2 regions of the Oribacterium sp. genome follow, and region 1 is predicted to be linked to the other one. Evidence: predicted binding sites of a transcription regulator. Region 1 holds the regulator's gene; the other holds the start of a gene.

Region 1 (12,093 bases):
CCAAGACTTGCTTTCCGTCAGTATAGGTCTGTAGCGGGGGCACGCTCCCGCTAAGCTCGCCCTGCAGGGGTTCTAAGCTTTTAAAAGACAAAAGCCAAGAACCCGCGGGCTCACATTACCCCCGCTTCCAGACCTATACTGCGAAAAGCTTGCATAAATCATGTTTTTTATAGCATGCTTTTTAAAGAAAGGATTGGGGGAGCTTAGTCTAATATTTAGAGCCAATAAACCTATAAGTCTAAAATTCTATTATTCTATTATTCCAATATTCAATTCCCTTAAGCGCTTCCCTTCAACCACTCTTCCCCGAACAAGGAGGGGCGGATTTCTCATGCTTCCGACTTTTGACATTTGTCTTAGATTCAAAAATTTTTTTCGATTTTTTTAATTTTGCATTTTGGCATATTGATTCTATTACTTTTTTATTCAATGCATTCGGCTCGCTTTCTCGGTATAGGGCTTATGACGGGGGCAATCTGAGCCCGTGGGTTCTAAGCTTTTGTCCTATAAAAGCTTAGAACCCATACGAGGCGAGGTTAGCGGGAGCGTGCCCCGGAATAAGCCCTATACCGAGAAAGCGATACACATATCTTTAGAAAGAGCAGGAAGAAAAATGCGGAAGTCGGAAGCAAAAAATCCGCCCCGCCCTGTTCATCAGAAATTCACAAAGTTCTTCATAAAAATTCTTGACACATCCTTCCATTAGCGGTATATTATGACCATGTGTTAGCACTCAATACACATGAGTGCCAACAAAGCCAAGAAAGGAGGGAAAGAGTTCTGTGGATCAGAGAAAGGTGATTATTCTCACCACGATTATCAAAAACTATTTGGAAACCGGAGAGCCGGTAGGTTCTCGTACCATCAGTAAGTTTTCCGGTTTGAATCTAAGCTCGGCAACCATTCGTAATGAAATGAGCGACTTGGAAGAGTTAGGCTATATTATACAGCCTCATACATCTGCAGGAAGAATTCCCTCAGATAAGGGTTACCGTTTTTATGTAGACCAGCTTATGGAAAAGCAGGAGCGGGCCTTATCCGATGTGAAGAGCTCTATGTTTGCCAGAATGGAACGACTGGAAAGTACCTTACAGGCTTTGGTAAGAAACATTGCCAGTGATACCCACTACGCGGCCTTAGTATCCGGCCCCAGTATGCAGAAGAACAAAATCAAGTTCTTGCAGCTGTCTTTGGTGGAGAAACAGAAGGTCTTATTCCTTCTGATGTTTCAGGGCAATATCGTAAAGACCATTACCTTAGATATTCCGGAGGATTTGGAGCAGGCTGCCATCCTCTCCTTGAACCTTTTGCTAAATGATGTTTTAGCGGGCTTCTCTGTGGAGGAGCTGGGAGAAAAGGATATCCGCTCTTTAATGGATAGAACGCCTTATAAAGCAACGATGGAAACCGTACTTCGGGGAATGCAGGAGCTTTTGCATCCTGAGGAGGAAGAGGTAGAGATTTATACCTCCGGTGCCACCAACATTTTCAAATATCCGGAGCTTACCGATTCGGAAAATGCCTCCAAGCTGATTTCCGCTTTAGAGCGGAAGGAGGAGCTGGCAGGCCTTCTGAAAGATAACGAGTCGGAAGAAAAGGATGGAAGCATTCAGGTCTATATCGGAAAAGAAAGTCCTTTGGAGGACATGGCGGATTGTGCAGTAGTTACCGCAAAGTATCACTTGGGCAACGGAATGCAGGGCACCCTTGGTGTCATTGGACCGAAGCGAATGGATTATGAGAAGGTTTTAAAAACTTTGACAAATCTGATTCAGGATATGGAAAGGAGTTTTTAAATAGAGAAAGGAGAGACTTGTGGCAGAAAATACAGAGCAGCAAGGGATGGAAGAGGAGCTTAATAAGGCTCAGGAAGCATCTGCAGAAGTAGAAAGGGAAGAGAATGCAGAGACCGCTTCCGAAGAGACTTCCGGAGAGGAAGCTGTTGAGAGTTCTCGGTCAGCAGAGGAAGGAAGCTCCGAAGAGAATCCGGAACTTCTCCAATTAAAGGATAAGTACCTTAGAACCTTGGCGGAGTATGAGAACTTTAGAAAGCGCTCCGAGAAGGAAAAGGCACAGATGTTTGAACTGGGAGCCAAAAGTATTATCGAAGCCCTGCTTCCGGTGGTGGACAACTTTGAAAGAGCTTTAAGCCATGTGCAGGAAGAGGAAAAGGATTCCCCCTTCGTCAAAGGCATAGAAGGGATTTACAAGCAGATTCAGAAGATGTTTGCCGATTGTAATATTCAGGAAATCGAGGCCCTCGGTAAGAAGTTTGATCCGGCTTTACACAATGCGGTGATGACAGAGGAAGAGGGAGATGCGGAGGAAGATACCATTACCCAGGATCTTCAGAAGGGTTATACCTATCGGGGAAATGTGGTTCGACACTCCATGGTAAAGGTAAAGAAGTAGATAATAAAAGCAATACAACAGATAGTAAGGCAGTAATGCCTGAGACATGAGCATATCATGTAAGAGTTCTAAAATAACGTTAGTAAGAAAAAGTTTTGAAGAAAAATATTTTTGTATATAGAGAAAAAGGAGAGTAAAGACTATGGGAAAGATTATTGGAATTGACTTAGGAACAACCAACAGCTGTGTAGCAGTTATGGAGGGCGGAAAGCCCGTTGTTATCCCCAATGCAGAGGGTATGAGAACCACTCCTTCTGTAGTGGCATTTACCAAGACCGGAGAGCGTCTTGTAGGAGAGCCTGCTAAGAGACAGGCGGTAACCAATGCGGAGAGAACCATTTCCTCCATCAAGAGACATATGGGTACAGATTACAAGGTATCTATCGACGGAAAGGATTATACTCCACAGGAAATTTCCGCTATGATTTTACAGAAGTTAAAGGCGGATGCGGAGAGCTATTTGGGAGAAAAGGTAACCGAGGCGGTTATTACCGTTCCTGCTTACTTTAACGATGCTCAGCGTCAGGCTACCAAGGATGCAGGTAAGATTGCAGGTCTTAAGGTAGAGCGTATCATCAACGAGCCTACAGCGGCAGCCCTTGCTTACGGTTTGGAGGATGAGTCCGAGCAGAAGGTTATGGTATACGACTTAGGTGGTGGTACCTTCGATGTATCCATCATCGACATTGGAGACGGTGTAATCGAAGTATTGTCCACCAATGGTGATACTCACTTAGGTGGTGATGACTATGATGATCGTATTACCAAGTGGCTGGTAGACGAGTTTAAGGCTGCAGAGGGGGTAGACCTTTCTCAGGATAAGATGGCTTTACAGCGTTTGAAGGAAGCGGCTGAGAAGGCAAAGAAGGAGCTTTCCTCCGCAACCACCACAGATATTAACCTGCCTTTCATTACTGCTACTGCAGAGGGTCCAAAGCACTTGGATATGAAGCTTAGCAGAGCAAAGTTTGAGGAAATCACCTCTGATTTAACAGAGAGAACAGCAGTTCCTGTACAGAATTCCATGAAGGATGCAGGACTGAGCAACTCCGACCTTGGAAAGGTACTCTTAGTCGGCGGTTCCACCAGAATGCCTGTAGTACAGGAAAAGGTAAAGCAGCTTACCGGAAAAGAGCCTTCCAAGAACTTGAACCCTGATGAGTGTGTTGCCCTTGGTGCAGCTGTACAGGGTGGTAAGATGAGCGGAGAAGCCGGAGCAAGCGATGTTCTTCTTCTGGACGTAACACCGTTAACTCTTTCTATCGAGACCTTAGGCGGAGTGGCTACTCCTCTTATTAAGAGAAATACCACCATTCCTACTAGAGCTTCTCAGGTATTTTCTACAGCGGCAGATAACCAGACCGCAGTAGACATCCATGTTGTACAGGGTGAAAGAGAGTTTGCAAGAGATAACAAGACCTTAGGACAGTTCAGACTGGACGGTATCTTACCGGCACAGCGTGGTGTTCCTCAGATCGAAGTTACCTTCGACATTGATGCCAACGGTATCGTAAATGTTTCCGCTAAGGATAAGGGAACCGGTAAGGAGCAGCATATCACTATTACCTCCGGATCCAACATGTCCAAGGAGGATATTGATAAGGCGGTAAATGAAGCTGCACAGTTCGAAGCAGCGGATAAGGAGAAGAAGGAAGCTATCGAAGTAAGAAACGGAGCGGATTCCATCGTATTCCAGACCAAGAAGGCTCTTACCGATGTGGGAAGCCAGATTAGCGACAGCGATAAGGCAACTGTAGAAGCTGACTTAAAGGCTTTAGAGGATGTTCTTGCAGCAAATCCTTTGGAGGGAATTACCAAGGACGGTGCAGAGCAGATTAAGGCAGCCCAGGAGAAACTGATGCAGTCTTCTCAGGCACTTTTCACCAAGGTGTATGAGCAGGCTCAGGCAGCAGGGGCAGCCGGTGCCGGAGCGGCAGATGCAGGTGCAGCAGCTTCTGAAGGCCAGAGCGGTAACGCTGACGACAATGTAGTCGACGGAGACTTTAAGGAAGTGTAATTCGAAAAATTTTCCGGAGAAGACAGGCTTAAGCCTGTCTTTTCCTGGGATTTAAAGGAGAGGAAAATATATGGCAGAAAAGCGTGATTATTATGAGGTGCTGGGGGTAGATAAAAATGCCGATGATAGTGCCATTAAAAGAGCCTATCGAAAGTTGGCAAAGCAGTACCATCCGGACTCTAATCCCGGAGATGAAAGTGCCGCAGAGAAATTCCGGGAAGCTTCGGAAGCCTATGCGGTATTGTCCGATCCGGAGAAGAGAAAGGCCTATGATACCTATGGCCATGCGGCCTTTGATCCGAACTCCGCAGCGGGAGCAAGCTCCGGTTTCGGCGGTTTTGATTTCAGCGGCATGGATATGGGAGATATTTTCTCCGAGTTTTTCGGTGGAGGCTTCGGTTCCTCCTACGGTTCTTCCAGAAGAAGATCCAATATGCCGGAAAAGGGAGCCAATATTCGTGTAGGGCTTCGTATTTCCTTTGATGAGGCTATTAAGGGTGTAAAGAAGACCATTAAGATTCGATATAAAGATACCTGTAAGACCTGTAACGGTTCCGGAACTAAGCCGGGAACGGAAAGACAGACCTGTCCCCGTTGTAACGGCGCAGGTCAGGTAAGAATGACCCAGCAAAGCATCTTCGGAACCATTCAGCAGGTAACCACCTGTCCGGAGTGTCACGGAGAGGGAACAGTGGTTAAGGAAAAATGTCCGGATTGCCGTGGAGAAGGTTATATCAACACGGAGAAGAGCATGGAAATCGCCATTCCTGCAGGAATTGACGATGGACAGGCCATTCGTAAGTCCGGAGGCGGAGACCCCGGAAGAAACGGCGGCCCCAGAGGTGACTTACTGGTAGAGGTATCCGTTAGCGATCATCCCTTCTTTAAGAGACAGGGCGTAAATATTTACTCCACAGAAGCCATCAGCTTCCCTAAGGCCACATTGGGCGGAAGCACCATTGTGAAGACAGTGGATGGACCGGTGGAGTTAAAGATTGCTCCGGGAACCCAGTCCGATACCAGAACCAGACTACGGGGCAAGGGCGTTCCATCCTTACAGAACCCCAACGTAAGAGGCGACCACTACGTAACCTTAGTAGTAGAAACCCCGAAGAAGTTAAACAAGAAACAAAAAGAAGCCCTGAAAGCCTACGCCGAAGCCTGCGGAGAGAAGGTAGACTAAGATCGGGGAAATTTACAGAAATAAAAAAAGCGTATTTGAGAAGCTATTAAGGCTTTTCAACATATAGGCCTGAATAAGGGGTAGTCTGAGCCCGACGGTACTTGCGAAAAACAAGAGAAACGCAGTTTTTCGCTTAGTATCCGCTTCGAGGCGAAGCTAGCGAGAGCGTGCCCCCATTTCAGGCCTATATTGTTGAAAGCTAACGATAGCTGTTTTTATTTCCGTAAATTCACTAATACATTCTTCCAAACTGACGATATTGATTAAAGCGGAATCATGGAGGAGAGTAACTCCTACCATTTCACGAAAATTTTCCTGAGATAGAGGAATGACAATTTCAAGGAGGAAGAATGGAAAACACACAGGAAAACGGGTTAAGCCCAAAGGAAGCTGCTGTTAAGACACAGGCAGGCGGGAGTCAGGAAAAGCCGGGCTCCAAGGCTTTTAAGAAAGCTCCGGGAGTAAAACCGGGACAGAAGAAGGCTGTAAAATCTGGAAAGAGAAGCAGCCTGGCAGGAAGAATTTCTGCATTGGTCTGCATATCCATGTTGATAGTCTTTGTGCTGGTAAACATTGTTCTGCTGAATGCGGTAGGAAAATCCTTCGATAAGATTAATCAGGATTACTTACTTTCCACTACAGCGATGAATGTAGAAAAAGTCAAAAAGTCCATTACTTTAGCGGAGAATGCTGCAAGAGCAATCAGCGATCACTTGGAAGAAATGTATAACGAGCCGGATACCGGTGCGGCAACAGTTCCCAGTCTTTTAAGAGATACCGTTCACTTAAGTGAAAGAAGATCCTTTGAAGAAAAATATTTACTGGATTCTGTATGGGAAATGATTCGTCATGATGAACACGTTATGGGAGCAGGCGTTTTCTTCGAGCCAAATGCGTTCCAGCAGGGTGAGCCAGAATACGCTATGTATTTAGGAAGAGATAACGGAGATGAGAATAAGCGTTTCTTCAAGTTCCTGGATTACAAGTTTTACGGAAACGGAGCGGAAGAGTATTATACCAGAGCTTCTCAGGAAAAGGTTAGCCATGTGGTAGACCCCTTCGTATCCTCCATTACCGGAGAGACAATTTTTGTATTGGTTGTACCTATCCTTCATAATGACCAGTTTATGGGAACGGTAGTAGTAGACTTAAATGTTAAAATGTTCGATACTCTGGGAGTTGATAAGTCCGGTGAAGGTGCTAAGACCTTCTTTGATGTTATCAATAAGGATGGTAAGTTCGTATACAGCTCCAACCCTGATGCGGTAGGAAAGAACCTTTCTGAGTACGTTGGAGAAGAGACCTTTAAGAACGAGATCCAGAGCAAGTTTGACGGAGAGAGCATTTTCCATATTAAGGACAACCACCGTATTCGTTACTTTGCACCGCTCACCATCTATGGAACAGACTGGTATGTACAGTCCGCAATGAGTTTAGACCTTTACAACCAGGGTAAGAACCAGCTCTTCGTTGCCTTGGTTGCTGCAGAAGTTATTTTGTTTATTCTTTTACAGGTAATTCTTTTCACAGCACTGAAGAAGTCTCTTAGTCCTCTCGGAAAGCTGGCAGAGGAAAGTGACAAGCTGGCAGAGGGTAACTTTGACATTAAGGTTTCCTATGCACAGGAAGACGAAATCGGCCGTCTGGTAAAGAGCTTTAACAATATCGTAAAGCGTCTGACCTATGTGGTATCCGATTTACAGGCGAAGCTTGGAGCATTTGCTCAGGGAGACTTTGCAACAGAAATTAAAGAAGATGAGAACTATAAGGGAGATTTCCGCCCAATCCTGAATTCTTTACAGGAAATTTCCACAAGCTTGAACAGTACCTTGAAGAATGTACACACTTCCTCTTCCGAGGTAAGCAGCAGTGCGGAACAGGTAAGCAGCATGGCCCAGAGAATTTCCGAGGGTACTACCAAGCAGGCTTCTTCCATTGCAGAGCTTTCCAAGACCATGGAAGATATTACAGAGCAGATTCGTCATACCACAAAGCAGGCTGAAAAGGCTCAGCAGCTTGGTGTTGTCAGCGGTTCTCATGTAGAAACCAGTAACCAGAAGATGACTGACATGCAGGGCGCTATGGAAGAAATCACCGAGAAGTCCAAGGAAATCAGTAAGATTATCAAGACCATCGATGATATCGCCTTCCAGACCAATATCCTTTCCTTAAATGCAGCTATCGAGGCAGCAAGAGCAGGAGAGGCCGGAAAGGGCTTTGCGGTAGTTGCGGATGAAGTCGGCAACCTGGCAAAGAAGTCTCAGGAAGCAGCTCAGAATACTTCTCTTCTGATTGAAGAGACCATCGGAGCAGTACAGAAGGGTGCTAAGTTCACCGAGGAAACTGCGGAAGCTTTACACTCCGTATCCGAGAGTACCAACCAGGTTAATGATTTGATCGGAGAAATTTCCAAGGCTTCCGAAGAGGAATCCGCAGGCGTTAGTCGCTTGAGTGACGGTCTTCAGGAAATCTCCGCTGTAGTGCAGGAGAACTCCGCAACAGCAGAGGAAAGTGCTGCAACAGCAGAGGAATTATCCGCTCAGGCTAACCTGATGAATGACCTTGTAGATAAGTTTAAGGTAAGATGATAGAGAAATCTGTTTATCGACATAAGCTTTAGCTTAAGATTATAAAATGGAGCATAGAGAATGGCATTACTGCCTTTACTCTATGCTCTATTTTTTGTATATAAAGTCCGGAAAATAGAGACAGGAAAACAGAGACAGTATTGATTTTAAAATAAAAAATTTAAAAAAAAAAATATTTGTTTTATTTTATTTCCGGATAATCCTTTTAAAAAGTGGAAATTGAGTCGATACATCATTGATTGAGAATAAGAAGGAAGAAAGCGTTGAGGGAGATACACTTTCTTTTTTTGGAGGAAAAGGAGTCTACAATGATGCAGGAAAGTGCGAGTAGAGGCGATTTAGGCAAAGACAAAGAAAAATGGCAGGAAAAGCAGGGATATAGAGGACAAATCCCGGCTTTTAAGAAGGGGAGAAGAGTGGGGAAACGACTCTTTGCCTTCTTTTTGGCTATGCTTTTAGCTGCCAGTCCCTTAGAAACGGTAAGCTTCGCGGAGGAGGTATCTGCGTCGCCGTTGCAAGTCAAGGAAACAGAGGCGGAAAATCAGAAGGAAGTCTCTTCAAATGAAGTCTCTTCATACGAAGTATCTGCGACGGAACCTATTGCACAGGAAGAACCTACTGCAACGGAACCTGCTGCACCGGAAGCATCTTCACCGGAATCCTCTCCGATAGAGGGGGCATCTTCCGCGACGGATTCTTTAGAAGGAAGAAAAAAAGCTGCAAAGTTTATTTTGAACGCTGAAGAGGGGGAAATAGAGGGGCTAAGTGAAGCCGGTGTTCGGATTACTGCAAAATATCCGGAGTCTACCTTTCCTTTAGATGTACAGATGGAAGTAAAGGACATCAAGGAGGAAAGTCTTTTAGAGGAAATGAAAGAGAAGGCCTTGCAAAGAGCCAAGCTGCAAGATGCCGGAAATCATTTGAAAGAAGACAGAAAAAATGTAGGAAAGAAAAAAGAAGAGCGGAAGGAAGAAAGCTGGGAAGTAGACTCTCTTTCCGCTGTGGATATTTCTTTTTATGTTTTAAACGAGGACGGTGAGAAGCTGGAGGTTCAGCCGAAGAAGGGAAAAGCCGTAGAGCTTACATTGGAAGAATCCTCCTTAGAAAATAAAAAAGAAGATACAGCTACAGAAGTAGAGCCGGAAGTGGAGAATGAAGCAAGAGAAGAATCGGAGAGTAGCTTGGGAGAGGGTTCTTCTCAAATCGAGGAGTCTAAATTACAGGTTCTGCATTTTGATGAGCAGAAGGGTGTAGAGTATCTGGATTCTAAAGAAGAGGGAGAGGGAATCCGTTTTCAGGGAAAACGTTTCAGCCCCTATGCAGTAGTGCGTACCAGAAGAAGGAGAGATGTTCCTACAGAAGGAAACAATAACAAAATCAAGTTCCATGCCTTCTGGAGTGTTAATGCCACAGCGAACAAAGATGCTTCCATTAGTTATATTAACCCGGATTATAGTGCTACGGATGAAGACACAAAAAAGTCCATGCTGATTAAGCCCGGTAAAAATAACAACATGACCATAGGAATCAGCTATATGGTGAATTTTGCTGGAGGGGCGGGAGCACCACAGGACTATCCTACAGGTTCTATCAACATTTATCTTCCTGCAGCGATTTTTAAAGGAAAAGACGGAACGAATCAGGTAGCGGAGGACCAGGACAGCAGAAGCTTAATTTCCCAGTTTAATCCGGGAGATATTGTGGAAGCGCCGGATGTTTCAAAGAACAGAAGTAATTATACGAAAGACGGCATTACCAAAATGGTAAACGGAGTAGCGGTGCCTTATATTAAGGTTAGTAACACGGATGCCAGAGGTCCTGCCAACTCCCTGGGGGCTATTTTTTCTTATAATTTTACGCCGACCTTATTAGAGTATACCCACGACAGTACTTCGGAAGAAAAGGGTGTTTATGAGCTGGAATTTCCTGTATTTTTGGAAGTTGACCAGGACATGGATGGAAGTTTTACCGGTCCCCATGATGCCAGTATAGAACGAAAACTAAAGATCAGGGTGGAATCCAAAGTAAATCCCAGCACGGTGGAGCTAAGGGAGGCGAAGAAGTTCGATGCGCCCAAATCCGTTTATTTCCAATGGGATCCCACATGGGGTCCAAGACCGGCAGATGCGGATAATTATTTTTACGGCCTCTTTTATGGAAGAGCGGATCGTGCCAAGTGGAGTACCCAGGCCCTATCCTTTGTGCCGGATATTACTTCCACATCAGCTCCGGTAGCCGGTTCCGGAGCCATTTCCTCCGGACAATTAATCGGGGTAAAGCGTTATCCTCAGGATGGAGAATTTGATACTTTATTTAATCCGGATCAAATGCTTGGCAAAATAGGAAACAGTCCCAAGGATATTGCCAAAGAAATGGGTGTAGCGACGCCCAGTGAGCCTCGTTTAGGGAATCCTATGGGAAAGACAAGCATTTTTATTGCTCCGGAATATAAGACGGAATACAAAAATAAAAACCTGGATTATAAAGAATATGCCAGCTTTGATGATGGAGGCTATAGAAATACCGCTTTTTATGCCTTTCTTTACCGTTATCCCAAAACGGATATTACAACAGCACAGAGTAGCGGACAGGATCTGGAAACTCATCCTCTAAAGTATAAAAGTACATTTTCTGTACAGGATATTTGGCAGGATGGATATAACGGAACACCCAAGGCGGAAAGTACTGCAGAACTGGAAGTATATGTACGAAAAAATATTGGGGGAGTAGCCCGTTTAGATAAATATACCGGCCAGCCAACCGATACCAATACCCAGTTGATTAAGGGAATGCAGACTCTTTTGGCGGAGGGAACTCCGGTGAGTCTTTCCTACAGTCTTTTTGCAGGTACCCATTTAAAGGATAGCGAGATTACTTGGAATGGAGATCATACGGCCTATACTACTGCCCATGGTTCCAAGGCGGAGATTTCCGATGGGGGAAGATATACCCTCTTTAGCATGGACAATATTAGCAGCAGTGACGGAAAGCCCACGGAAAGCGCCGGAGTACTAAGCTATCCTTCGACAGGGGGAGATCCTTATGTGCTGTCAGAAGATGACTATTCCTATGAGTCCTTTTATCTGGCGGACTATACCGCCTATGATGTGGAGTTTAACGGCTACAGTAATGAAAAAGCCGTGAATCCCAGCAAGGCCTATACTCGCTTTGCCCCCATTGAGGTTTACGGCAAGAAGAAGGGGGGAAGTGAAGAAAAGCTTGGAGAGCTCTATCTGAATGCAGCGGGATACAAAAAATTCCGCAGTGTAAGCGGAGTGGAGCAGGATGCTACTGTGCAGAAGCCTGTATCATTTCCGGAGGGAATCAAGGAGATTCGCTTTAAAAACTCCAGCTCCTTCTATGAGACCGGTTTTACTACAAGAGTGAATCTTCGCCTTCACCCCACGGAGGCCATGAAACAAAGACTGGAGAAGGATATTCAAAATAAGAAGAACAGTTTTATTGCCGCACCGGCGGAAGGAAAATTGTCCATCGGAGATACTGAGATTGTAAAAAATCAGGTAGGAGAATTTTGGAATAAGGTAGGCTACCAACTGAGTCCGGCGAATTATCAAAGTGTGCTGGAAAAGAAAAGTATAGGTTCTATAGAGGACGATCCTGCAACAGGAAGACAAAGAAGAGCCGTTACTTTCACGGCATATAATGATATGAGTATCAATAATTCCTATGCTGCTTATCTAAATGCCTATAAGATTACAGAGGGTACTTTTTATGATTTACTGCCCTTAGAAACGAATGTTGACCCGGACAGTATAGAGATGGGAGACTATAGCTACGCGGATTCCCTACCGACTTCGGGAGCACGTTATGAAAAAGGAAAAGACTATACCGTGGAATTTATTCCAAACTGGGAAGAATCCGGACAAACCATG
Region 2 (15,183 bases), on a different contig from region 1:
TCATCAATTACAGATCCCATCGCTTTACTCCCTTCCCTTTCAGAACAAAAGCCTTATGTTTTTTATCCCCTTCTATTAAATCTCTTCCAGACTTTCAAAAGCAGCCTTTGCCTTTTCCAGCTCGCCCTTATTTCCTATAGCACATAGAGACTTTTCTTGGAAGGCTCTCTTGATATAAGCCGAAAGATTTCGGATATCCTTCTCCTCCACATCCAAAAGCTCATCCCTTTCTCGTTGCAAGTCTTCCTTTGTAAGCTTGGAAAGATAACAGCTCAAGCCCAAAAGGAACTTGGTATAGGCGGACTTTGGCATATCCAGTTCAGAAATAGCTCCGATGACATATTTGTTTAACTCCAATTCCGTAGCCTTGAAGTTTTCCAGATACTCTGCCACCTTACGATATTGTTCCAAGGTTCTCTGCACATGGGGATCCCTATAGGAAACCATAAAGCTTTCTCCGTTTCGGCCAAAACCGCACATAGCCCCATAGGCATTTCCCTGCTCTCGAATATTTTTCCAGAGGAAGTCGTAGGACAAAATCACCTTTAAGACCTTCAGGCTTCCGGTATAGGGGTAAGCCTCCCCTTGGAAGGAGCCTGCGGAAGCTACATAGTTCACCTGGGAAGTGGTACTGAAGGCTTCCCTACGCTCTTTTTCTCCTGCAAATTTTGTTTCTCTCCAATCTTCCTTTTCCGGAAAACGTCTTCCCAAGAAATCTGTAAGCTCTTTCTTTTCCTTCTCGAAAATGCCGATATCTCCCCCTGCTGCAAGGAGCAATCTTTCTCCACTGAAAATTTTCCCGGATAGGGCTGTAAGCTTTTCTCCTAAAGCCTTGGGATTCTTTCGAAAATCCTCTTCCAGCTGTTCTAAGAAATGCAGATAGACAATTCCCTTAATCTGCTCCTGAAAATGAGAGCTTGGGGAGAAGCCGGACATGGCACGAGTCACAGCATAGCTGTGGCCGGAGCCCTCCAGACGCATTCTTTCTCTGGACTTTGCTTCCAGAAGAATCTCGGAAAGGCGCTTTTCCTCCTGATAAACCGTTCTAAACAGCATCTCCTCCAGATACTCTACCGCATTTTTTAATTCTCCCTGTAAAAGCTTGAAGTCCAGAGCCAAGACGCCGGTGTACCGATCCTTCTCCACAAAATCCGGATAGGCTGTTAAATCCACGCTAAAGCCCCCGGTATGAAGATAAATTTCAGAATTAAAATCCTGAAAACGGTAATTTTCCGTGTCCATATAGGCAAGACAGGTTCTTAAGAAGGAAAGGTAGGACAGTTCCTCCTCACTAAGGCCGTCAGTGTGGAATTGCAGGCGAAGGTACAGAACCCCCTTAGAATCTCCGGGCACCAAAATCATTTTTCTGCCACTAAGACTTTCCTCCTGATAGGGGTAGGACTCCGCTTCCCTCTTGATATCCTTTCTGGAGAGTACCGGCAGAGTCTTTAAAGCTTCCTCTGTATTTCCTGTCTGCTGGTATAAAGTAAGCTCCTCTTTTACTTTTTTGATCTGTTCTTTTTCTTCCGGAGAAAATGCCTGCCATCTGGCCTGAAGCTCCTCTGAAAGCTTCTTTTCCTTCTGCTCTGTCATCCCCCTCTTAGGTAATAAACGGAGGAGGGAAGAATGGGGATTGTTCAGGAAATTTTCCTTTAAGAGCTTTTCAAAATAGCCCTTTTCCACCTCTTCCATCAGCTCCTTATAAAGAGCCTCCGCTTCCAGATAAAGCCAGGGCTTTCCTCCGTAGAGCCAGGAATCCAAAGCGCTTAAGCTGTAAACCAATCCCTTAGGGGTACTGCCGTAATCCGCCTCCTTGTACTGGAAGGCATCATGGTGAATGGCCGCCAAGATGGTCTTATGGTCTAAACCATTTTCCGCGGCATCCAAAAAGCAATCCTGAATCAGCTGTAGAAACTCTCCTGCTCTCTCTTCGGAAACATTCTTACTGATAACGGAAAAATAGTGTTGTAAAATGCCGTCGGAATAGCCTCCGAAAACATCCTCTCCCAAGCCTGCTTCCAGAAGCTTTTGCTTTAAAACCGCTCCGGGGCCGGAAAGCAGGGCATGATCCAGATAAGAAAATGCCATAGACTTCTTCGCATCCTGTCCTGCATCCAAAACAAAGTTGTAGGAAAGATAAGCTTTATTTTCGCTGCTATCCTTCTCGGAAATAGGATAATACTGGCTTTCTTTTACCATTTTCCCAAAAGGCTGCTGCCGCAAAATTTCAGACTTGGGAGAAATTCGTTCAAAGTCCTGAAGATATGCCTCATCCATCCAATTTAATTTCTCCTCCATATTCATATCTCCATAAAGGATAATGAAGGAATTGGAAGGATGATAAAAACGCTGATGGAAGGCCTTAAAGGCATCATAAGTTAATTTCGGAATGTCCTCCGGATCTCCTCCAGACTCATTACCGTAGGTGGTATTCGGGAAAAGAGAATGGAAGGTATAGCGTTCCAGCACGGACTCCGGGTCGGAAAATGCTCCCCGCATCTCGTTATAAACTACGCCGCTATAACACAGCTTTCCCTCTTTGTCCAAGGTATAGTGCCAGCCCTCCTGCAAAAAGGTCCGGTAGTTTTCCAAACAGTTTGGATGAAAAACCGCATCCAAATATACATCCATCAGATTTTGGAAGTCCTTGTCATTCTGGGAGGCCACCGGATAAACAGTTTTGTCCGGATAGGTCATGGCATTTAAAAAGGTCTTTAAGGAGCCCTTCACCAGCTCCACAAAGGGATCCTTTAAGGGGAACTTCTTGGAACCGCAAAGCACGGAATGCTCTGTAATATGAGCCACTCCGGTGGAATCCTCCGCAGGGGTTCGAAAGGCAATACTAAAGACCTTGTTATCATCCTTATTCTCCAAGCATAAAACCTTGGCGCCGGTCTTCTTATGCTCATAGACTCGTGCCATGGTTTCCAGCTCTTTAATCTCTTTTTCTTCTATAAACTCATATGCCTTCATCAAAATATCTATTCCTTTCTAAACTACCGAATTTTTCCCTGATCTGTCTATAGCTTACAGTAAAGCCTGTCTACAGTTTTTGGAAAAGCCTGTTTACAGCTTATGGCAGAGCCTCTCTACAGCTTATGGCAAAGCCTTTCTCCGAAGAGGAACAGGGCCTCCCGAAAGTAAAGATGCGGCCTTAGCACTGGGTCCTCAACCGAGGGAAATCCTACAATACTGACTTTCTGTGAGGCTCCCACTTTCCCTTCCTCTCTCTGCTTTTGTAAGGCTTGCTCCGCAAAATGACAGGCTCTGTAAATCAGATACTGAGAACCCACAATGCCGATTCTGATTTCTTTATCACTTGAATTGTCCTTACTCTCCGGCTCTTCGGATGTCTCTGTATGATTCTCTTCCGCCGAATCAAAAATCTCATCCGAATCCAAGTCCTCTTCATAGTCCACAACTTGATTTTCCTGGGCCGCCAGTCTTTTCCGGACTGCTTCCCGATGCTTTTGACGAAGATCCTCTTGTATCTCGGAGCCTTCCTGATTCTGCTCCCCTTGGAAAATGCTTTCTATTCCGTAGGAAAGCTTTTGCTCCGTAGTTTTCGAGTAAAACTCCATCAGCATAGCATCGGCGGGAATCTCCATCTTCAGCATACTTTGGTACATCACGCTGGCTTCCGCACTGGCACTGTTCCTTCCCTTACCGCCGGAAAGCACAATGGTTGCCGAAGGATTCTCCTGATAGCATAAATCCGCTCTTTCCAGGCGATTTTGAAGGAGTGGCGTAATCTTATTGTTTTCCAATTCGGAACCCACCACCAAAATATAAGAAAGGGGATCCTTCCACTGCCCGTAGTGATATTGGCTTAAATAACCGATAAGATAACTGAAAAGCAGGAAAAAAATGCAGTAACTGCTTAAGCAAAAAATTCTAAAGCGAAAAAACAAGGGATTTTTTCGTAAACGCTCCGGTGCCTTATAGACAAAGGCCATCAGGAGATGAATAGCTCCCAAAAGAAGCCAAATCCAAAGAAAGGAAAGATAGGAAGCGGTGGTCCATAAAAAGCCAAAGTAAAGAAAACATCCTAATGCTAATATTAAAAATACAATTCCCATATCTTCTCCTTTCCCGGTTTTCTCCTGAAAATTCTTTCTCCTTTAGAAGACTTTTCTCCTTAATAGACTGTTCTCTTTAATAGACTATTCTCTTTAATGGAGTTTTTCCTCTAATAGATTTTTTTCTATTTGTCTTCGATTCTTCTTAATACATCCTGGGCTTCCGGAAGTATGGAAAAACGAATCTTCAAGTTCTGCTTGGAATGGGGGCAGGATTCCAATGCTTCTCCGGTATCCGCATCCTCCATGGAAAGAACCTCCGTATCCAAGTTATCCCCGTTAGGCTTCATAATGGAAATGCTTTCCCCTACAGAAAACTTATTTTTCTGCTGCAGGAAGGCAAACTCTCCCTCCACCTTCTCCACTGTTCCCAGATAAATAGCTCCTGCACTATAGCTGTTATTGCCATAAATCTGATCCTCTTCATCCGGTCTGCCATAGTAGAAGCCGGTACTATAGTCTCTAAAGGTACATTTCCGGATTTCTTCCTCATAAATCGGAAGCTTATCCTCATACTTCTTCGGATCCTCCAGATAATCCTGAATAGCCACCTTATAGGTTCTAGCCACGGTAGCCACATATAGCTCCGTCTTCATTCGCCCTTCAATCTTTAAAGAATCCACTCCCGCCTCAATCAGGTCGGGAATATGACTAATCATATTCAGATCTTTGGAATTGAAAATGTAGGTTCCCCTATCATTTTCAAACACCGGATAATACTCTCCGGGACGCTTTTCTTCCATCAAAGAATACTTCCAGCGACAGGGATGGGTACAGGCTCCCTGGTTAGCATCCCTTCCGGTGAAAAAGCTGGAAAGCAGGCAACGACCGGAATAGGACATACACATTGCCCCATGCACAAAGGCCTCGATTTCCATATCCTCCGGGATATGGTCTCTGATTTCCTTAATCTCTGCCAAGCTTAGCTCTCTCGCACAAACCACTCTCTTTACGCCCAGCTGATGCCAGAAACGGAAGGTTTCATAATTGGTATTATTGGCCTGGGTGGAAATATGAATCTCCACTCCCGGCATCATTTCCTTCGCCAGAAGGAAGGCTCCCGGATCCGCAATCAATACCGCGTCCATCCCTACTTCCTTCAATTCGGAAAAATACTCCCGCATAGGCAGTAAATCCGCATTATGGGCCAAAATATTGGCGGTGACATAGACCTTTACCCCTCTTTCATGGGCATAGTCCACCGCTTCCTTCATCTTTTCCAAACTGAAGTTCTTGGCATTTGCCCGGAGGGAAAATGCCTCTCCTCCCATATAGATGGCATCCGCCCCGTAATGAATGGCGGTTTTCAAGCCCTCCATAGATCCTGCCGGAATTAATAACTCCACTTTTCTCTTCATAATCCTACTTTCTACTCTATGTACTGATGAACTCATTGTATTTATGAATTTTTTGTACTGATGAATACTTTCTACTGATGAGCTCTATGCTTTCTTGATAGACAGACTTACTCCGTCTCCAATAGGTAAAATGGAGGTCTCCAGACTTTCCTCCCTTTGCAGAAGCCTCAGGAACTCCCGCATCCGCTTGTGAATCGTTCTCTGTCTTCTATCCAAATAAAAGCGACTCTCCAACAATAATTCTCCCTGGAGAATATTGTCACAAAAGAGTATACCACCGGGAGACAAGAGTTTCAAAATGGAAGGAAGCCAAAGAGGATATTGAGCCTTGGCTGCATCCAAAAACACAAAGGAAAACTGCTCTTTCTTTTCCAGAAGCTCCTCCAAAATCCCGCTGCCGTCTCCTTCCAGCAGGGTGATTTTATTCTGATAGGGACTTGCCGCAAAGTTCTTTTTCGCCTTTTCGATTCTAGGCGGAAAATTCTCCACCGTTACAATCTCCCCTTCTCCCTCTAAAGCATCCATCATAACCAGAGCGGAATAGCCTACAGCAGTTCCCAGTTCCAAAATTTTAGGCTTGTTTTTCGTTTTCAAACAAACACGAAGAAGCGCTGCGGTTTCCTCCCGTAAAATGGGGACGGCCTCCGATAGCGCTTCCTTGCGAATCTCCTCCAGGAAAGTGGTTCTTTCCGGGAGGAAGGATTGTATAAATTGGCTGATTCTGTCTTTTTTATCCAAAGTACTTCCTATTCATTTTCATTTCCGCCACCGATTTCCTGATCCTCTCGGCTTTCTTCGGTGCTCTGGTCTTCCGTCTCAGTAACTAAGTTTTTATCACTTAATTCCTGATTCTTCTTTCCCTCCTCTGTAATACTGTCCAGCATTTCCACCTGGGTCATGGCTGTACTCAGAGTATATTTTCCCGGAAGCAACTTACTGTGGTATAGCTTGGCTTTCAGGACAAAGGCCTGGGCATTTTGAATCAAACCCAAAGACTTGGCGTTTTCTCCCACTTCCTTCCAGGACTCCCCCTCCTGAATATCCAGGGTGATTTCCCTTCCCGGTGAGGCTTCCATGGCATGGTCATACATAAGACCATGGCCATAACGATAGGCAACTTGTACCCCCTGCAAAATCAAAAATAAAAGAAATACGAGAAAAAGAAAGCGTACAGATACACTCATCAAGATTTGGGTAAATGCCCTTAAGAAGCTTCTTTTCTCCATTTTCCGTTTATACCTCCATAATTACCGGTAAAATCACAGGATTTCTCTTAATCTTCTTCCAAAGGAAGTCGGACAATCCGTCCTTAATCTGTGTCTTAATCTTGCCCCAGTCGCTGACATGGGTGCAAAGGCAGTCATCCACCACATCCTGCACCGCCACTCTGGCTTCTTCCATTAAATCCTCAGACTCCCGCACGTAGACAAAGCCTCGTGAAATCAAGTCCGGTCCGGCCATCAGATGTCCGGAATATTTTTCCAGAGTAAGAACCACTACAATGATTCCGTTCTGTGCCAGATTCTGACGATCTCTCAGCACGATATTTCCTACATCTCCGATGCCCAATCCGTCCACATAAACGCCGCCGGCCTGCACCTTTTCCTTAATGCTGTAACTGATCTCTTCTCCGTTTGCCGTAAACTCCAGTACATCACCGTTGTCCAGCATCAGGCACTTATCCTTATCCACACCGACAGATTCCGCCAGCATTGCGGCAGATCTTCTATGATGGAACTCTCCGTGGAAGGGCACAGCATACTTGGGCTTTACAAGGGAGTACAAAAGCTTCAAATCCTCTGCGCAAGCATGACCGGAAACGTGGGTATCCTGCATAATCACCTTGGCATGGAGCTTACACAGCTCATTAACAACCCGGTCTACCGCCCGCTCATTCCCGGGGATTGGATGAGAAGACATAACCACCACATCATTGGGGCCAATGCTGACCTTCCTATGCATACCGCTGGCCATACGGGAAAGAGCCGCCATAGACTCTCCCTGAGAACCGGTGGTAATCAGAACCGTCTGCTCATCCGGATAATCCTTTAAGTTTTCAATGTCAATGAGGGTACCTTCCGGGATATGGATATATTCCAGCTCTGAAGCTACGGAGATAACATTCACCATGGAACGTCCCTCCACTACAACCTTTCTCTTATACTTTGCGGCAGTGTCGATAATCTGCTGCACACGATCCACATTGGAGGCAAAGGTTGCCACAATAATTCTGCTATTCTGATGCTCTGCAAAAATCAAATCAAAGGTTCTTCCCACTGTCTTTTCAGACATGGTGAATCCGGGCTTTTGAGAGTTGGTGGAATCGGAAAGCATAGCCAGAACGCCGTTCTTTCCCAGTTCTGCAAAGCGCTGTAAATCTATCTGATCCCCAAAAACAGGTGTGTAATCCACTTTAAAGTCTCCGGTATGGATAATCACACCGGCAGGAGTGGTAATCGCCAAGGCAGCCGCATCCTGAATAGAGTGGTTGGTCTTTACGAATTCCACCTTTAAATCTCCGAAGTTCACGGTTTGACCGAACTTCATGGTCTTCATCTTCACCAGCTTATCCAAGCCGTTTTCCACAAGCTTTCTCTGAATCAAAGCCAGAGTGAGCTTTGTGGCATAAATCGGCACATTAATCTGCTGTAATACATAGGGTAATGCTCCGATATGGTCCTCATGGCCATGGGTAATCACAAATCCCTTCATCTTATGAATCTTGGACTTGATGTAGCTGATATCCGGAATAACCAAATCAATTCCCAACATATCATCTGTAGGGAAGGCCAATCCGCAGTCCACAATAATCATGGTATCCTCTGTCTCAATGGCAGTGATGTTCATACCGATTTGATCCAGTCCCCCCAAGGGAATTACTTTCACAGAGCCCTGAAAACTGTGCTTGGGCTTTCTTCCCTTTGCCTTACTTTCCGATACCTCCATGGTTCCGGTAAGCAATGGGAAATGCTCCGGACTGTAAACCGGTTTATCCTCCTCCCTGCCTCTGGGTCTTAAGGGATTTTTTCTTGGGGTTGGCACGTTCATCATCCTGCTTTCCTGCTTTGCCGTTGCTCTGGCATTGGCTGTTCTGTAATTTCTCTTTCCATCGGTACTTTTGGATTTTCCAATCTGACTCTTATGAACGTTTACGATGCGATGAGCCCCTTCTACCTTCTTCTTTTCACTGTTGTTGCTGTTTCCGTTATTTCCTTCTTTCATTCTATTCCTTTCTTAGTCTATATTCATTTGTATTTATGTTTGTTTCTTTAAATTCGTGTTTTAATATTTTCTTGCCCCTACTCTCTCGGGCTTTTCTTAGCTTAATGAGAACTTTTCCAAGTCCGACTCTATCTCTCTATGGTAATATCTTCTCCGGAAAGTAACTCTGCGAAAATATCCATAATGCGTTCCGCCTCTTCTCCCTCCGCAAAGCTGAAGTCCGCTTCTTCGTCCTCAGGTGCGGATGTGTCCTTCATCACATAGCAAACGCCGTCTTCCCCTTCTTTAGCATCGGTAACCAAAATATAGGTCACTCCCTGTACCACAGTTTCCTCCAAAATCTCCAACTCTAAATCATCTTCTTCTGAACGTAAACGAATTCTTCCGCCTTCCATTTTACCCTTCCTCTCTGTTTCGAAGGTAATCCTCTAAAATTACCTGAGCAGCTACCTGGTCTAAAACTTCCTTTTGTCTATCCTTGGGAACTCCGTTTTCCCGCAAAATTTCTTCCGCTTCCATGGTGCTGAGCCTTTCATCATACAAATGTATGGGAAGCTCTATTTTTTTCTGCAGCATTTCCTGAAAGGCCAGAACCCTTTCTACCCTTTCTCCCTCACTGCCATCCATGTGGCAGGGATAACCCAGAACCAATTCTTCTACCTGATACTCCTTACAGGTCTCCAGAATTTCTTCTACGGTCTTTCGTAATTTTCCTTCTCTTTCCCGCCAAATGGTTTTAAGAGGCTGAACAATGAGACCCAAAGGATCAGTGATGGCGAGCCCCACTGTTTTGGATCCGTAATCTAATGCCAAAATCCGCATACTACTCCTACTAAAACTGAAGAAAAGGTCTCTCCGGAACTCCAGACAGACCAAAAAAGCTTATGACTTTTTTAATTTACTCTCTACATAATTCCGCATCAACTCTTCCAGGAGTTCATCCCGCTCTACCTTATTAATCAGGCTTCTGGCCCCCTTATAGCTGGTAATATAGGTCGGATCTCCGGACATAATGTAGCCCACTATCTGGTTAATAGGGTTATATCCCTTCTCTGTCAACGCTGTATAAACTTCCTTTAATACCTCTGATGCCGCCAAACTATTCTGCACCGGTTTAATAATCTGGGTATGGTTCATTTCATTATTCATAAAAACACGTCCCTCTCAAAACTTGCCTTATTCTATCTCATTTTTATCGATTTCGCAAGTCCGCTTTCCTTACTTTCTTTTTACAGTCCCCATGATTTCCTACACAATATGACGACAAAAAAAGGCCAAAGAATAAGTTCTTTAGCCTCTTTTTCCTACTCCCGCTTCGATGTCTTTTTCGAAAAGTCTCGATGATTTAGGGAAATTTTCTATTAACCCTGAAATTTTGCTGCAGATTCTCCTGCAATTTTTCCAAAGACGGTAAAGTCTGCAACGGCATTTCCTCCTAAACGGTTAGCCCCGTGTACGCCTCCGGTAACTTCTCCTGCCGCAAAAAGTCCCGGAATTGCATTGCCGTTCTTATCCAAAACCTCGGTGACTTCATTAATGCGAAGTCCTCCCATGGTGTGATGTACGCCGGGAGTTACCTTAATGGCATAGAAAGGTGCTGTATCCAAGGGTTCCGCAAAGCTGGTTCTTCCAAATGCGGTATCCTCTTTCTTTGCTACACTTTCATTCCATTCCGTCAATGTCTTTTCAAAGACATCCTCGGGAACACCCATTGCCTTAGCCAGACTCTTGGCATCTTCTCCTGTTACGGTATAACCGGATTTAATATAGCCCTGAATGACTGCGGATTTCTCTACCATCTTGTTATCAAGCACAAGGTATACCTGAGAATTGGTCTGCTCAATCTCCGCCTTGGATACCGCATCTCTGGTTCCCACTTCATCGGTAAAACGAAGACCTTCCTGGTTCACTAAAATAGCACCGTCTCCTCGTAAGCCCTCAGTGATAAGATGTGCATCATTTGTGGTCACTGTGGGGTGAATCTGAATCTGATCCATATCTACAGTGTCCGCTCCCAAGGCTTCCGCCATGGTAATTCCCTGTCCCAGGGCACCGGCTGCATTGGTGGACATGTAGCCCTTTAAGCTTGGCTGGTACTTTTCCACCATCTCCTTATTGGCTGCAAAACCGCCGGTAGCCACAATAACCACAGGAGCCTTAACCTCTACGGAATTGCCGGAGCTGCCCTTGGCCTTTACGCCGGAGATTTTTCCATCCTCGGACTTGGTAATTTCTTCCGCGGTTACGGAAGTCAGTAGGGTAATCTTATCCCGTTTTTTCAGATTCTCCTCTAAAATAGGAATCATGTAAGAACCTACCGCAATAACCTTACCGTTCTCATCCACAGGACGATGAATTCTCTTTACGGAAGCTCCTCCGAAGGAACCTACATTGTGAATGGTCATTCCTAATTTTTCCAGATAATCAATAGCCGGACCGGATTGTTCAGCCAATACCTTGACTAAAGTAGGATTGTTCTTGCCCTTTCCTCCTACCATGGTATCCAGTTCCATCAGCTCTACGGAATCAAAATATCCTTCCGGATTTGCCTGATAAGCGGCATATTGTTCCTTTACCTTTGCTGCTAAGGCGGTAATGGTTTCATTGTCACTGTACTTTTCCGCAGCTGTCGCCAGGGTTTTCTCTACGCCCGCTCCTTCTTCAAAGCTATTCTCGTTCTGCCACTTGGTCGCAGCCGCATTCATACCTCCTGTTGCACGGATAGAGTTTCCTCCCACCATGGCCTGGCTTTCCAAAATCACAACGGATTTTCCCAAATCCGCTGCGGTAATAGCGGAAATCATTCCTGCTCCGCCGGCACCGATGACTACCACGTCCGCCTCAAGATTCTGGTCTTTCGCAGGTTCTGCATTACTGCTTCCGCCACTGGGAGTGCTAAACTTATCTGTAGAGAAGCCCATTTCCTTAATCGCCTGCTCTACACCGGTACGGAGAGCCGTGCTGGATACGGTTGCCCCGGCAATACCGTCCACGTTAAAGCTTTGCTGTTCCACCATCAAAGCCGGAAGAGCTTCCACTGCTTTACTTCCGATACCCTGGGTTTCAGAATTGCTTAAGACATTTACCCCATAGAGTTTATCCGCATCTGCGGTAACCTCCAATATCATGTCTCCTCCGAAACCGGCTACAGTAACCTTCTGTGTCTTTGCCGTATCCGGAGCGTCCACCTTTCTCGCCTGTTCTGTATTCCAAGAACGAATCCCTAAAATCACAGCACAGAGAATACCGGCGAGAATCACCAAGTAAGATAAAAATTTCTCGTTCTTCATGCTACTCCTCTACTCCTAAAAAACTCTACTCCTGCATCGTTATATTTATAACATAAATCTTCTTATTTTGACTATTAGCAAAAACTCGCGGAAAAATAAGTATTTTCCGCGAGTTTCTATCATTTTTTACAAATTTACAATGCGTGGGCAAAGATATACTTCTTTTACGCCTTTTTCTCCTCTACAAACTGTAAAAGAAGCTTTTCGGAGCGATCTACGAATTGCTTCATCTCTTCTCCGTTCAGGCTGGCATTTTGAATACGGGCAAGGTCATAAATCTGCTCTTCAAGAAGCTTTCCTTCCTCTGTTTCCAAAAGAGCCTCATGCTTCAAAAGATAATCCACTAAAGGATGCTTTTCATTTAACACCAAACTCTCCTCCAAAGGAAGTTCTCCCATGGGCATACCGGAGATAGCATACATTTTCATCATCTCCTTCATTCTTCTGGATTCCTCGGAAATGGATAGCAGCGCAGCCGGTGTATTTGACAACAGCCTTTCCAGTTTAATCTTCAGCTTATCCTTTGCAAGATTCTTTTGGAAACTCTTTTCCAATTTTTCTGAAAGGCTTTGAAGATTTTTCTGTTCCTCCTCGGAAAGCTTCTCCTGCATAGCCTCCTGGAAGTCCGCATCGATTCTTTGGAAACGAAGCCCTTCATTTTTCGCTTCTAATTCAGTAATAAAGGCAGAATCGATTCTTTCCGTGAGGTAAACCGCTTCCTTCTTATGCTCTTTAAAGATGCGAATATACTGGCTCTGGGCTAAGGCATCGGAAACATAGTAAACTCTTTGGACCTTTTCCTCCTGCTTTTCCCCATCGCCGGACTGCTCCGCGGTACCGCTTTCATTTGTATTTTCATCGGAAGCCTGCTTCTCCTTCTGCTGACTCTCTTCAGAACTCTTATCTCCGGTATTTTCGGAAACAATCTCTGAACCGTCCTTCTTCTCCTTAAGCTCCGGTAAAGTGAGATACTTATCCTCTAAATCCTTAAACAGGATATAGTCCTTCATTTTCTCCGCAAACTTCTCATCTCTAAGAATACCGTACTTGATAAAGGGAGAAATGTCGTCCCAATACTTCTCATAATTCTCACGATCCGTCTTACATAAACCGGAAAGCTTCTCTGCCACCTTTTTGGTAATGTAATCGGAAATCTTCTTGACAAAACCGTCATTCTGCAGCTGAGAACGAGAAACATTCAAAGGAAGATCCGGACAGTCAATCACACCCTTTAAAAGAAGCAGATATTCGGGAATGACCTCTTTAATGTTATCCGCAATAAAGACCTGATTGTTATAAAGCTTGATAGTTCCCTCTATGGATTCATACTCCGAATTAATCTTCGGAAAATACAGAATTCCCTTCAAATGATAAGGATAATCCATATTCAAATGAATCCAGAACAAAGGCTCCTTATAGTCATGGAAAGTCTTACGATAAAAGTCCAGATACTGCTCTTTTGTCACAGACGAAGGAGACTCTCCCCAAAGCGGATGGATTTCATTCAGGAGTACGGGGCGCTTTTCAATCTTCAGCCTTGCCTCCGTTTTTTTCTCCTCGCCCTTCTCGTCCTTTTCTACCTTCTCCGGAATCTCTTCCAAAACAACATCTCCGGGAAGCTTTTCAGAGGCCAAAATTTCCTGACTGTCCTTAGGAAGCTTCTCCAGATAAATTTCAACCGGCATAAAAGAACAATACTTTTCAATAATGGAACGCATTTCCCATTCATTGGCATACTTTAAGCAGTCATTGTTCAAATGAAGGGTAATCTCCGTACCGTGAGAAGACTTACTGCCTTCCGTCATGCTGTAATCCGTTCCGTCATCACAGGACCAATGCACCGGCTTTGCGTCCTTTTTATAAGAAAGGGTTTCAATTTCTACCCGATCGGCAACCATGAAAGCAGAGTAAAATCCAAGACCGAAATGGCCGATAATCTGATCACTGTTGGCTTTATCTTTATATTTTTCAATAAAATCCGCTGCACCGGAAAAGGCTATCTGCGTAATATACTTTTCTACTTCTTCCTCCGTCATACCGATACCGTTATCTTTAAAGCAAATGGTTTTTGCATCCGGATTCACAATAACGCTTACCCGGCCTTTATAGTCTGCCGGCTTCTCCCATTCAGAAATTAAGGCAAGCTTTTCCAGTTTGGTTACCGCATCGGTAGCATTGGAAATCTGCTCACGTACAAAAATGTCCTGATCGCTGTACATCCATTTCTTAATAATGGGGAAAATATTCTCACTATGAATTGATAAAGATCCTTTTTTTTCCATAAAATACCTCTTTTCTACTATATAAAATTTGATAGCTTAAACCCTATCTCTCCTATAGCTCCTATAGCTCCTATAGCTCCTATGGAGCACCAAACAGGAAAAGTATAACACAATTATTAGCACTCATCAAGTATAAGTGCTAATAATTCAATTACTTCATTTTTTTGCTAATGTATTCTCTTCATAGTTTTTAGAATTGTATTCTTTATCTATTTAAGGACTATAAAAATAATCACAATGTGCGCTACAAAATAAACCGAGTTAATAAGATTAACCGGATAAATAAAAAAAGAACAATGCATCACATTGTTCTTCATGGAACCGCAGGGACTCGAACCCTGGACCGATCGGTTATGAGCCGAGTGCTCTAACCAACTGAGCTACGGTTCCGTAAATGATTATATGAAAATCTATCCTTTTTAGCAAGTTGTTAAGAAATCTATAAACAGAAAAAATACATACCTGCTAAATGAAATACAAACTGTGTATGTATCTTATAAGATAGAAAAAGCCTAAGCTACGCTTAGGCTTAAGCCGATATTCGGACTCGAACCGAAGACCTACTGATTACAAATCAGTTGCTCTACCAACTGAGCTATATCGGCATACCTGTAAACCACATATCTCTTGATTATTCCAGACTAGACTTTAGACAAAAACCAGACGCATTGGATAAGCCCTCGACCTATTAGTAACTGTCAGCTGAATGTATTGCTACACTTACACCTCAGTCCTATCTACCTCGTTCTCTTCAAGGGGTCTTACTCTTAACGATGGGATATCTCATCTTGAGGTTGGCTTCACGCTTAGATGCCTTCAGCGTTTATCCATTCCCAACTTGCCTACCCTGCTATGGGATTGATTCCCAACAGGTACAGCAGAGGTCAGTCCATCCCGGTCCTCTCGTACTAAGGACAGATCCTCTCAAATATCCTACGCCCGCGCCGGATAG

The links. Region 1 encodes HrcA, which represses chaperone genes, less so after heat shock. Its sites were predicted from a motif close to TGTTAGCACTCNNNNNNNNNGAGTGCTAACA; they were not measured.
Region 2: a site for HrcA is predicted at 14,346-14,376, ahead of htpG (molecular chaperone HtpG). Genes of this name have one in related genera too.

The regions. Positions count from the first base shown of each region.
Region 1 covers NZ_DBHIGR010000044.1:13-12,105, forward strand. The annotation lists gene hrcA (heat-inducible transcriptional repressor HrcA) at 783-1,796, shown strand; gene grpE (nucleotide exchange factor GrpE) at 1,816-2,412, shown strand; gene dnaK (molecular chaperone DnaK) at 2,555-4,429, shown strand; gene dnaJ (molecular chaperone DnaJ) at 4,500-5,612, shown strand; gene ACO4PX_RS04035 (methyl-accepting chemotaxis protein) at 5,963-8,200, shown strand; gene ACO4PX_RS04040 (Spy0128 family protein) at 8,509-12,093, shown strand, end outside.
Region 2 covers NZ_DBHIGR010000022.1:690-15,872, reverse strand. The annotation lists gene era (GTPase Era) at 1-20, opposite strand, end outside; gene ACO4PX_RS02505 (insulinase family protein) at 76-2,973, opposite strand; gene ACO4PX_RS02500 (YdcF family protein) at 3,090-4,079, opposite strand; gene ACO4PX_RS02495 (peptidase U32 family protein) at 4,205-5,437, opposite strand; gene ACO4PX_RS02490 (O-methyltransferase) at 5,522-6,175, opposite strand; gene ACO4PX_RS02485 (hypothetical protein) at 6,184-6,663, opposite strand; gene ACO4PX_RS02480 (ribonuclease J) at 6,671-8,659, opposite strand; gene ACO4PX_RS02475 (DUF1292 domain-containing protein) at 8,788-9,054, opposite strand; gene ruvX (Holliday junction resolvase RuvX) at 9,056-9,481, opposite strand; gene ACO4PX_RS02465 (IreB family regulatory phosphoprotein) at 9,542-9,808, opposite strand; gene ACO4PX_RS02460 (flavocytochrome c) at 10,021-11,949, opposite strand; gene htpG (molecular chaperone HtpG) at 12,114-14,231, opposite strand; tRNA gene ACO4PX_RS02450 (tRNA-Ile) at 14,548-14,621, opposite strand; tRNA gene ACO4PX_RS02445 (tRNA-Thr) at 14,764-14,836, opposite strand; partial or broken rRNA gene ACO4PX_RS02440 (23S ribosomal RNA) at 14,900-15,183, opposite strand, start outside.